3 regions of the Caballeronia sp. INML2 genome follow, and region 3 is predicted to be linked to each of the others. Evidence: riboswitches for the same ligand, from Rfam matches in the RefSeq annotation. Region 3 holds a riboswitch; each other region holds the start of a gene.
What was found. Region 3 has a riboswitch for cobalamin ahead of NCT32_RS03105 (TonB-dependent receptor domain-containing protein). Riboswitches for the same ligand answer to the same signal wherever they lie in the genome.
Positions count from the first base shown of each region.

Region 1: another riboswitch for cobalamin. It lies ahead of cobW (cobalamin biosynthesis protein CobW); the one in region 3 lies ahead of NCT32_RS03105 (TonB-dependent receptor domain-containing protein).
Region 2: another riboswitch for cobalamin. It lies ahead of cobG (precorrin-3B synthase); the one in region 3 lies ahead of NCT32_RS03105 (TonB-dependent receptor domain-containing protein).

Region 1 is NZ_JALQDH010000049.1:67,467-71,192, forward strand. Features, by position in the region: gene cobN (cobaltochelatase subunit CobN) at 1-573, opposite strand, end outside; gene cobW (cobalamin biosynthesis protein CobW) at 579-1,664, opposite strand; cobalamin riboswitch at 1,786-2,044, opposite strand; gene NCT32_RS18110 (cobalamin biosynthesis protein) at 2,153-2,557, shown strand; gene cobO (cob(I)yrinic acid a,c-diamide adenosyltransferase) at 2,848-3,450, shown strand; gene NCT32_RS18120 (cobyrinate a,c-diamide synthase) at 3,456-3,726, shown strand, end outside.
Region 2 is NZ_JALQDH010000049.1:56,485-60,210, forward strand. Features, by position in the region: gene NCT32_RS18060 (cobalt-precorrin-6A reductase) at 1-295, opposite strand, end outside; gene NCT32_RS18065 (bifunctional cobalt-precorrin-7 (C(5))-methyltransferase/cobalt-precorrin-6B (C(15))-methyltransferase) at 314-1,525, opposite strand; cobalamin riboswitch at 1,602-1,791, shown strand; gene cobG (precorrin-3B synthase) at 1,825-3,120, shown strand; gene NCT32_RS18075 (precorrin-8X methylmutase) at 3,113-3,726, shown strand, end outside.
Region 3 is NZ_JALQDH010000010.1:52,457-56,182, forward strand. Features, by position in the region: gene NCT32_RS03080 (SIMPL domain-containing protein) at 1-270, opposite strand, end outside; gene NCT32_RS03085 (EVE domain-containing protein) at 347-805, opposite strand; RNA gene ssrS (6S RNA) at 877-1,058, opposite strand; gene NCT32_RS03095 (cell division protein ZapA) at 1,164-1,478, opposite strand; gene NCT32_RS03100 (hypothetical protein) at 1,475-1,843, opposite strand; cobalamin riboswitch at 2,102-2,427, shown strand; gene NCT32_RS03105 (TonB-dependent receptor domain-containing protein) at 2,507-3,726, shown strand, end outside.

The DNA of each region.
Region 1 (3,726 bases), on a different contig from region 3:
TTCGATGGCGGCGGTATCGCGTTCGGGATGATAGATCGCGACCGCGGGCAGCGGCCTCGGCGGTTGCGGTTCGCGCCCGAAACCGAACGCGCGATGCGCAATCGAGCGCAGGAATTCTTCCGCATTGCGCGCGCCGCCTTCGCGTAGATAGCGCGACAGCTCGCGGCAAAACTCCGCATCCGCCGTGCTCTTGCCGATGAGATTCGGATCCTCCGTGAGATCGCCTGAAAACATAGCGAGCATCTGTTGCTCTTGCTTCGCGAGCGCGACGAGCCGCTCGATGCCATAGGGCCAATACGATTCGCCGCCGAGGTGATCGACGATCACGACCCTCGCGTGACGCAACACGTCGTCGACATAGAAATCGACCGATGCCGGCTGGCGTAAAAACGATTGATTCGCGAGCCGCACGTCGGGAAAGCCCGCTTCGAGTCGCGGAAAGACGCTCGCGAGCAACGCAAGCGTCGTGTCGGCGGAACTGAGCACCACGATCGGCGCACGTGTCTGCTCGATGCGCATGACGCCTTGCGCATCGTCGACGAAGCCTCCCGGTGTCGTGCGAAGCAGATGCATCGCTGTTACGCCTGCACGGAGGCGCTTGCGAGCGCCGCGTCGAAGGCACGTTGCAGCGCGTCGCGATCGAGGTCTTCGCCGATCAGCACGAAGCGGCTTTGCGTCTTCGCTTCATCGGCTTGCCACCGGCGATCGAAATAGCTGTCGAAACGACGTCCTACGCCCTGCACGACGAGCCGCATCGCCGCGCCCGGCAATGCCGCGAAACCCTTCACGCGATAGATCGTGTGATGCTCGACGAGCGTGTGCAACGCCGCGATGGCCTGCTCGCGGGATTCGACCCTGCCATGAACGACGACCGAATCGAACGCGTCATGATGATGATCGGCATGGCCTTCTTCGTCGGGCGAGCCGTGATGATCGTGCCGCAGATGGATCGTTTCTTCCGATGCAGCTCCGAGGCCGAGCAGCGTATGCACGTCGAGCCTGCCCATTTGCGCGGGCACGATCTTCACTTCGGGCGGGATCTCGGGGCGCACGAGCGCTTCGACTTTGTGCAGCGCTGCCTCGTCCATGAGGTCGGTCTTGTTCACGATGACGAGATCCGCCGACGAAAGCTGATCTTCGAACAACTCATGCAACGGCGATTCGTGATCGAGATTCGGATCGGCCTTGCGCTGCGCATCGACGGCGACGGGGTTCGACGCGAACTGGCCGCTTGCGGCAGCGGGGCCATCGACCACGGTGACGACCGCATCGACCGTGAACGCGTTCTTGATCGACGGCCAGTTGAACGCCTGCACGAGCGGCTTCGGCAACGCAAGACCCGATGTTTCGATCAGCACGTGATCGATGCCATCGCGCCGCTCGACGAGCTGCTCCATCACCGGATAGAACTCTTCCTGCACGGTGCAGCACAGGCAACCATTTGCGAGTTCATACAGATTGCGGTCTTTTGAGCCGGCTTCGTCGTCGCAGCCGATGCCGCAACCCTTCAGGATTTCCCCGTCGATGCCGAGCTCGCCGAACTCGTTGACGATGACCGCGATGCGCTTTCCTTTCGCGTTGGACAGGATATGGCGCATCAGTGTGGTCTTGCCGCTGCCGAGAAAGCCGGTCACGACCGTGACGGGGATCTTGCGGGTTTGCATCGTAGCTCCGTGGCTTCGTATGCGTGCGCTTCGTGTCGCGCGATGCGTGGCAACGCTGCGGCATGAAAAAGGAAAGCACACGCTTGAATGAACATGGGCCGCGCCGCATCCCCGCGACAGCGATCCTCCGTGAAAGTCTGGCCGGTATCCGGGCTGACGACCGCGCCGCTTCGCCTTCCCGCGCGTTACTACGCGCAGTGGCCTCGAAGCCGGCTTCCCGATCGTGCGATGAAAACATCGCGCGCGCGGGGAATCGCTTACCGTTGCGGGGGCAGCGCAGGTTGACGTCCGCTCGATCGGTCGAAAGGAACGTGTCCTGCTTCCCGTTTAACTGCGCACGAGAGAATCCGCGCGCGAGCACCAAAACTGCGTGAAAGTCTAGGCCCGGCGCGCGCGAGCGTCAAGAAATGACGCCGCTCGCGCGGTGTCATAATGTCGGCCCACGCAGCGCACTCTCGTCATTCACCATGAAATCTTCGATCGTTCGCATGAATGTGCCTGCAATCATGCGGCTCGCCGTCGGCATCGGCTGCAGGCGCGACACGAGCGCCGATGCGATCGAACATGCGGTGCGCGTCGCGCTGGGCACGCTCGAATTCGGCGACATCGCGATCGTCGCGAGCATCGATGCGAAGCGAAACGAAGCGGGCTTGCTCGCTTTCTGCGCACGTCATGGCCTGCCGCTGCGCTTTTATACCGCCGATGAGATCGCGCGCACGCCTCGCACGGCGATGTCACATCACGCGGCGAAACATATGAACGTCGATGGCGTATGCGAGCCATGCGCGCTGCTTGCAGGCAACGCGCACACGCTCATCGTGCCAAAGACGATCGGTTGCGGCGTAACTGTCGCGGTCGCAATGGCGCATGAACCCGATGCGAACGGAACATGAACACCGGTTTGGCCGTGGTGCGCGGGCGCGCCGTTTCGGCGAGCGGCTTTGCAACGGGTGGCTTGAACTTATCGCGGCAAAGCCAGACGAGAACGGCCAGCGCCACGAGTTCCAGATAGAGATAGAGCGCGTCCATTTCCTTGCTCCTGAAGTCGGTGATTGCGTGACTGCATGATGCCCACCGTCTGTTAGCGCAGAATTAAGCCGAAAACGCGGCCGCTGCTGATGTACGATACGGCCGTCTTTCGTCATGCAAAGACCCGCTGCAACCCCATTCGAATGGAGTCGATGTGAAAACCGATACCGAATCGCATCTGCGCATGACCCAGCGTCGCAAGGAAGGTCACGAGAAAAAGCAGGCCGCCGCCGATCATGAAAAAGGCCTGCTGATCGTGAATACCGGCAACGGCAAGGGCAAGACCACGGCGGCGTTCGGCATGGCCGTGCGCGTGCTCGGTCATGGGATGAAGCTCGGCGTCGTGCAGTTCATCAAGGGCGCGCTGCATACGTCCGAGCGCGATTTCCTCGGCGCGATCGCGCATTGCGATTTCGTCACGATGGGCGACGGCTATACCTGGAACACGCAGAACCGCGAGGCCGACATGGCCACTGCGCGCAAAGGCTGGAACGAGGCGCGGCGCATGATCGAAAGCGGCGATTATCAGATGGTCGTGCTCGATGAACTGAACACCGTGCTCAAGTATGAATATCTGCCGCTCGATGAAGTGCTCGACGTGCTCAAGGCGCGGCCCGCGATGCTGCACGTGGTCGTGACCGGCCGGCATGCGCCCGATGCGCTGATCGAACTCGCCGACCTCGTCACCGAGATGCGGCTCGTGAAGCACCCCTATCGCGAGCAGGGCGTGAAGGCGCAACGCGGCGTCGAGTTCTGAACGCAATGCCCGACTGCCCCGCTCTTTTCATCGGCGCAAGCGCGTCGCATCAAGGCAAGACCACGGTGACGGCCGCGCTTGCGCGCCATCACACGCGCCGTGGCCTGAACGTGCGCGTGTTCAAGACCGGCCCGGATTTTCTCGATCCGATGATCCTCGAGCGCGCATGCGGCGCGAGCGTGTATTCGCTGCATCTCTCGATGGTCGGGTTCGACGCGTGCCGCGCCTTGCTTGCACAGGCCGCCCGCGAGGCCGATCTCATTCTCATCGAAGGCG
Region 2 (3,726 bases), on a different contig from region 3:
GCACCGCCCAGAGCGGCACGTCCGCGAGCGCACAGGCGGCGTGCGCGTGACGGCTCATCTGCGCGGCATACGGATGCGTCGCATCGACGACGAGCGCGATGTTCTCCGCGCGCAGATAGCGGGCAAGTCCGTCGATGCCGCCGAAGCCGCCGACGCGCACCGTGCACGTCAGGTCGCCCGGCACGCGCCCGAGGCCCGCGAGACTGTAGACATGCGCGGCGGGCAGTTCGCGCGCGATGGCGAGCGCGTCGCCGGTGCCGCCGAGCAGCAGCACGCGCTTCGAGTTTCCCGGCATTTCCTTACGCATGACTCGTCACGGCTTGCTCGCATGCAACAGCGTGATCGGCAGCGCCTGACGCCACGTATCGAAGCTGCCGAGCGGCTCCGCCTGCGCGACACCGATGCGCGTCAGCTCGCCGCCATGCCGCCCGCGCCATTCGACGAGCGCCGCCTCGCTTTGCAGCGTCACTGCATTGGCGACGAGCCGCCCGCCCTGACGCAGGCGCGCCCAGCACGCATCGAGCACGCCCGGCACCGTCAATCCCCCGCCGATGAATACGGCGTCAGGCGCGGGCAGGCCGTCGAGCGCGTCGGGCGCCTCGCCCTTCACGAGCTGCAGCGCGGGCACGCCGAGCGCGTCGCGGTTGTGCTCGATGAGACGCTGCCGGCTTTCGTTCGCTTCGATCGCAATCGCGCGGCACGCGCCATGCGCGCGCATCCATTCGATACCGATCGAGCCGCAACCCGCGCCGACATCCCACAAGAGTTCGCCCGGTTGCGGCGCGAGGCGCGCGAGCGTCACGGCACGCACGTCGCGCTTCGTGAGCTGGCCGTCGTGACGATAAGCGTCGTCGGGCAGGCCCGGCGTGAGCGGCGGACCCGCGTGCCCGGCGTGCGTGCGGCATTCGATCGCGACGAGATTGAGCGCGGCGACGAGGGGCTCGCGCCAGTCGTCGGCACGTTCGTCGATGCGGCGCTCCTCGTCCCCGCCCAGATGCTCGAAGACGGTCATGCGGCTCGCGCCGAAGCCATGCGCGGTCAGGAGCGCGGCCACGGCGGCGGGCGTCGCGCCGTCGGCGCTCAGCACGAGCAGACGCACGCCGCGATGCAGGCTCGCGAGCAGCGACGCGACCGGCCGCCCGACAAGCGATACGCACACGGCATCCTGCAGCGCCCAGTGCAAACGCGCCGCCGCGAACGACAGCGACGACGGCGCGGGAATGACGCGCATTTCGCCGTTGGCGACTTCACGCGCGAGCGTCGCGCCGACGCCAAAGCACATCGGATCGCCGCTCGCGAGCACGCATATGCGGGTCTTGCCGTCGCCGCGTCCGGCGAGCACGGCGTCGAGTGAAAAGGGTTTAGGCCACGGCACACGGCTCGCGGCAATGCGCGCCGGCAGCAACGCGAGATGGCGCTCGCCGCCGTGAATCGACTGGGCGTCGAGCAGCGCGCGGCGCGCGACGCGGGACAGGCCGTGCCAGCCATCTTCGCCGATCCCTACCACGGTCAGCCAGTTCGACATGCGCGGCCTCCTTCATGCGATTTGGAATGCGCTTCGGGCGGCGGCCCTGAAGCGCCTGGATGGTCGATAAAAGCGGGCATAATACAGGTCCGTCGGTGCCCGGAGTCGAAGAGACCCAGGGCCTAAGAGGGAACACAGAAAACTGTGGCTGCCCCCGCAATTGTACGCAGCGAGTCCGCGCTCCACTGCCACTGGTTTCTACCGGGAAGGCCGGCGCGAATGAAGACCTGCCAGCCAAGAGACCTGCCGACTCACCGCATTCGCGCGACGCCGACCGGGCGGGGTGTACCGGTTCGCTCATGACGCGCGAAGCCCAACGGGTCACGCTTTTGACTTCATTCGACCGCTCATCGCTCACGACCGCGCCGCGCGCTTTTGCGTGCCCGGGCCTGATGCGCATCGTGCCCGCGCGGGACGGCGGCCTCGCGCGCCTGCGACTGGCGGGCGGCGTGTCGAGCGCGCACGCGGCGCGGGCCGTTGCGCGGGCGGCGCGCGAATGCGGCTCCGGCGTGATCGAGGTGACCAATCGCGCGAATCTGCAGTTGCGCGGCATCCGCGACGACGCCCACGCCGCGCTGATCGACATTGCGCTCGAGGCGGGCCTCGGCCCCTCGACGGCCGGCGCCGACGACATCCGCAACGTGATGCTCAGTCCGCTCGCGAGCGACGACACGCGCGCGCTCGCCGATCGGATCATCGACGCGATGCAGGCCGACGCATCGCTTCATGCGCTCTCGCCCAAGTTCGCGCTGCAACTCGATGCCGGCGAGCGCCTCGCGATGCTCGATCATCCACACGACCTGTGGCTTTGCGCAATCGACGATGGCGCGCGCTTCGCGTTCGGCTTCGCGGGCACGATGCGGCAGCGTCCGTCCGGCGCGATTCATCGCAGCGATGTGGTGACGTTCGTGTCGGGCGTGCTGCGCAGGTTTCTCGCGCTGGCCACGCCAGAAGAGCATCGTATGCGCGATCTGCTCGCGCGTATCGGCGTCGCGCGCTTTCTCGAAGCATTCGATGTCGATGCAGCCGTTCAGAACTGGCGACGCGGACCCGCCGATGCATCGCTGCGCCTCGGCGCCCACGCGGAGCCGTTTCGCGCGACGTGGTACGCAGGCGCGCAAACACCCCTCGGACGCCTCGACGCGACCACGCTCGAAGCCCTCGCCGATATCGCCGACACGCAAGCCGAAGGCCGCCTGACGATGACGCCGTGGCAAAGCGTGCTGATACCCGGCATCGCTGCGCATGACGCGCATGACGTACTGCAGCGCCTTCACGCGCTCGGCCTTGCGATCGACCCGCGCGAACCGCTCGCGCGCCTCATCGCGTGCGCGGGCTCCGAAGGCTGCGCGAAAAGCCGCGCCGACACCAAAGCGGACGCGCATCGCCTCGCTTCGCTTCTGCCTTCGGATGAAGGCGAAGTGCATCTGAGCGGCTGCGAGCGTTCGTGCGCGGCGGCGCATCCGGTCCCGGTGACGCTCTATGCAGTCGCGCCGGGGCGCTATGACCTACATCGCGGCGCACGAACCGTTGCGCACGATCTGACCATCGAAGAGGCGGCCGGACGGCTCGCCCGGAGCCATGCCGATGCCTGACTACATCCGCGACGGAGCGGAGATTTATCGCCAGTCCTTTGCGACGATCCGCGCCGAAGCCGACCTCGCCGCCATTCCCGCCGATCTTGAAAAGCTCGCGGTGCGCCTGATCCATGCGTGCGGCATGGTCGATATCGTGAGCGATCTGCGCTTCTCTTGCGGTGCGGGCATCGCCGGCCGACGCGCGCTCGCAACCGGCGCGCCGATCCTGTGCGATGCGCGCATGGTCGCCGAAGGCATCACGCGCGCGCGGCTTCCCGCCGATAACCGTGTCGTCTGCACGTTGAGCGATCCATCGGTTCCCGAACGCGCCCGCGCGATGAACAACACGCGCTCGGCCGCCGCGCTCGAGTTGTGGCGGCCGCATCTCGAAGGCGCGATCGTGGCGATCGGCAATGCGCCCACCGCGCTCTTTCATCTGCTCGACATGCTCGATGCCGGCGCACCGAAACCCGCGCTCATCCTGGGCTTTCCGGTCGGTTTCATCGGCGCGGCGGAATCCAAGGCGATGCTCGCCGCCGATAGCCGCGGCGTGCCCTTCGTCGCCCTGCTCGGCCGCCGCGGCGGCAGCGCGATGGCGGCAGCGGCGGCGAACGCACTTGCTTC
Region 3 (3,726 bases):
GACGCCCCTCGCTTCGCGCAAGGCGGCCTCGGCGCGCTGATTGAGCGTACTGGTGAGAGACGAGGGATCGGCCGCTTCCTGCTCGTAGAAGAGCGTGATGTTGACGACATCCTGCGGCACTTGCGCGCTTGCCTGTGCCGAAAGAGAAAGCACGCCTGAAGGCTGCGGCTGCGTGATGACCGTTTGCGCGGCGGCCGTTTGGGAAAGCGTGAACGCTGCGCCCGACATCGCGAGGAGCGCGAGCGCGGCAGCGGTTTTCTTGTTGATCATCGAAGGACTCCGAACGCGGGATATCGCGTGATTCGCGACGGGATTTAGGCGCGGCCTTCGTGTCGTAAGTTCCTTGTTAGACGAGTTGTTCGGTAATAAATCGCCACTGCGCTTCTGTTACCGGCGTGATCGACAGGCGATTGCCGCGCGCGAGCACCTGCATGTCCGCGAGCGCCTCATGCTCGCGCAACGTGGCGAGAGAAATGAGCGGCGTCTTCTTCACGAACTCGACATCGACGAGCATCCAGCGCGGCGTTTCCTGCGTGGACTTGGGATCGTAGTAATCGCTCTTCGGATCGAACTGAGTGGGATCGGGATACGCCGTCGAGCACACTTTCGCGATGCCCGCGATGCCAGGCTCCGGACAACTCGAATGATAGAAAAGCACACCGTCGCCGAGCTGCATCTGATCGCGCATGAAGTTGCGCGCCTGATAGTTGCGCACGCCCGTCCACGGCAAGGTTTTATTCGGCGCGTGCGCGAGGTGATCGATGCTCGCTTCGTCCGGTTCGGACTTCATCAGCCAGTAGCGCATGATGGTTCGCTATGCGGAAATCGTCGATGCAAATGAAAACGGCATCGGAAAAACCGATGCCGTTTCTTGAATGGGTCCCCGCCACGGCCGCTAGGCCGGCATCCTGAACCTGGGTTCAAGATTGGTCGCGGTAAGCAACACTTCGGGTACATCGGACTAGCGACGCGCGCGCCCGTGCTGCAAGGTTCCGCAACCGTGCCAATGTAGCATTGGTTCAAGGAATATATGACCTTGGCGAACCAGGCAGGGAACCGTCACTCTACACCAATCGTTTGCCTTATGCAGCCTCTCGGGAGCAAATCGGCAGTTTCTTTTTTCGATTGATATTGCGTGCTGATTGACTCAGCGCGCAGACGTCTCACTGCGCTTCATACTGCGCAATGACCGCGCCCAGTTGTTCGTTCATCGAATGCATCGTGCGGCGGATTTCCTCGGCGGGGAAGGCCTCGCCGTGACGCACGCTGTCCTGCAGCTTAAGCAATTCCGACGCCAGCGAAAGCGCTGCCATCACCGCGATGCGATCCGTGCCGCGCACGCTGCTCGCATTACGCACCTTGTTCATCTCGGCATCGACGCGCGCGACGGCTTCGCGCAATGCGCCTTCCGTTTCCGGCGAGCACGCGAGGCGATACGGCTGCCCGAGAATGGATACTTCGATCTGCGTGGTCGTCATGCCTTCTCTCCTTGATGATGCTCGCCGTGCAATTCCGCTTCCTGTGCTTCCCGGGAATCGGCGTCGAGGAGATCGAGTTGATTGTCGGATTCGGCATGTTGCGCGGACTTCGCGCGGGGCAGCTTTTCGAGAATGGCGTTGAGGCGTACTTGCGCGTCGTCGATTTTCGCGGAGAGCGAGTCGCGTTCGGATTGCAGCGTATCGCGCTCTTCACGCACTTGCGCAAGTTCGGCCTGCACGTTCGCATAGTCGGCGCGCAGTTGTTCGAGTTGTTCTTGCAGCGCCTGACGCGCCTGATTGTGGCGCTCGCTGATCTGGATCAGCCGGCCGATATTTCCTGACAGTGATTCGAGTTCGTTGAGCATGTGCTGCGTCCTCTAAAGACCTCGCATTTTAGCGCGGTTCAACGGAGCTTCCGATAATTGTCTCGTTTCGAGACGTAACAGCATGCGATCTCGCGCTTAATCCTTCGAATCAAGCGCATGTCGCCATGCATTCGTGTGCAGAAAAGGCGAGCGCTGGTCATCGCTCGTGGGGACAGGCCGGCCGATTCTCGTTCGATTCGTCATGTGCCGCGCTACTCTGTCCGTGCCGTTTTCTTGACGGCCCCAACCCGCGCTCCTACACTTGCCGCACTTTTTGGTGCTCGCATTCGCGGATCTCGCGGATGCAGTCAAACGGGAAACAGGGAGCGAAGTCTCCGAAGTCCGACCGGGACCCACCCGGGATGAGCCAACCTGTGCTGCCCCCGCAACGGTAAGCGACCGCAACGCAAGTTGCAAGTCGTCTCATGCGCGTTTTTGCAGCGCAAACGTGTGGATTTTCATCACACCGGGTTTGTTATTCGAATCCACTGCAAGAAACGTGTCGACGCCACTGCGCACGATGCGCGGGAAGGCGAGACGATCCGTCGTCAGCCCGGATACCGGCCAGAGTTCGACGCATCGGCGCTCAATGCGCAAGTGCGTTCGTCGCGCATCGTCCTCGCGGGGAGCGGGGTCGCGCTCATGCGAAACGGAACTTCACTCATGGTATTGCCACAGGCCGCGCTCAAGAACGGCCCCACTCGTCATGTCGCGCTCGTTGCAGCGGTCTTCGGCTCGGCGCTCCCCGGCGCGGCGCACGCCGCCGACGGCGCCTCGCAAACGCTTGCCCCAGTCGTCGTCACCGCGACGCGCGCGCCGCAGCCGCTCGCCGAATCGATCCCGCAGACATCGGCGTTCGATGAACAGGACATCGCCGATGCCAACGCCGACGATGCGCTCGGCCTCGTCGCGCTCGCGCCCGGCGTGCAGGTCACGCGCAACGGCGGACCGGGCGCGAATTCGGGCGTCTACATACGCGGCGCGGCGTCGTCGCAATCGCTCGTTCTGATCGATGGCGTGCGCGTCGAATCGGTGTCGCTCGGCGCGGCGCAGCTATCGCAATTGATGCTCGATGAGATCGGGCGCGTCGAGGTCGTGAACGGCAATGTATCGGCGTTGTACGGCTCGAATGCGATTGGCGGGGTCGTGCAGATCTTCACCAGGGAAGGCGAGCCGCATCCGCCGCGCTTCGCTTTCGAGGCCGAGTACGGCAGCTATCACACGCAGCGTCAATCGGCGGGCGTGAACGGCGCGCTCGACAAGGACGGCCGCACGACCTTCAGCCTGAACGTGTCACGCGAAAAGACCGATGGATTCTCGTCGATCGATCCGGCGATCGCGCCCGGCGCGAATCCTAACGCGAACGGCTATCTGAACGAGAGCGTCGCGGCGACGCTGCGCCACCGGTTCAGCGACAAGTGGGATGCGGGCGTGCGCTTCATGCAATCGAACGGCATCGACAGTTTCGACGATGCCTACGGCCAGCCATCCGACATCAACGAAGCGCACGATCGCGTGCGTTCGGCGTCGGTGTTCGCGAATGGCAGGATCACCGACAACTGGACCACGCACTTCACGGTCGCGCAGGGGCAGGATCGCGCGAATATCGAGCAGAACGGCGTCTATACGAGCCGCTTCGACTCGGAGAATCGGCAATACACGTGGCAGAACGATTTCAGGATCACCGATGCGCACACGCTGTTGTCCGGTTACGAGCATCTCGATCAGACGCTCGATTCCGACCAGTTCACGGCGCCCGATCGTCACGTGAATTCGGTGTTCGCGGGCTACGTGGGGCACATCGGCGCGAACGATTTGCAGGCGAATCTGCGGCACGATCAGTATTCCGATTTCGGCGGCGCGAACAGCTACTATCTGGGCTA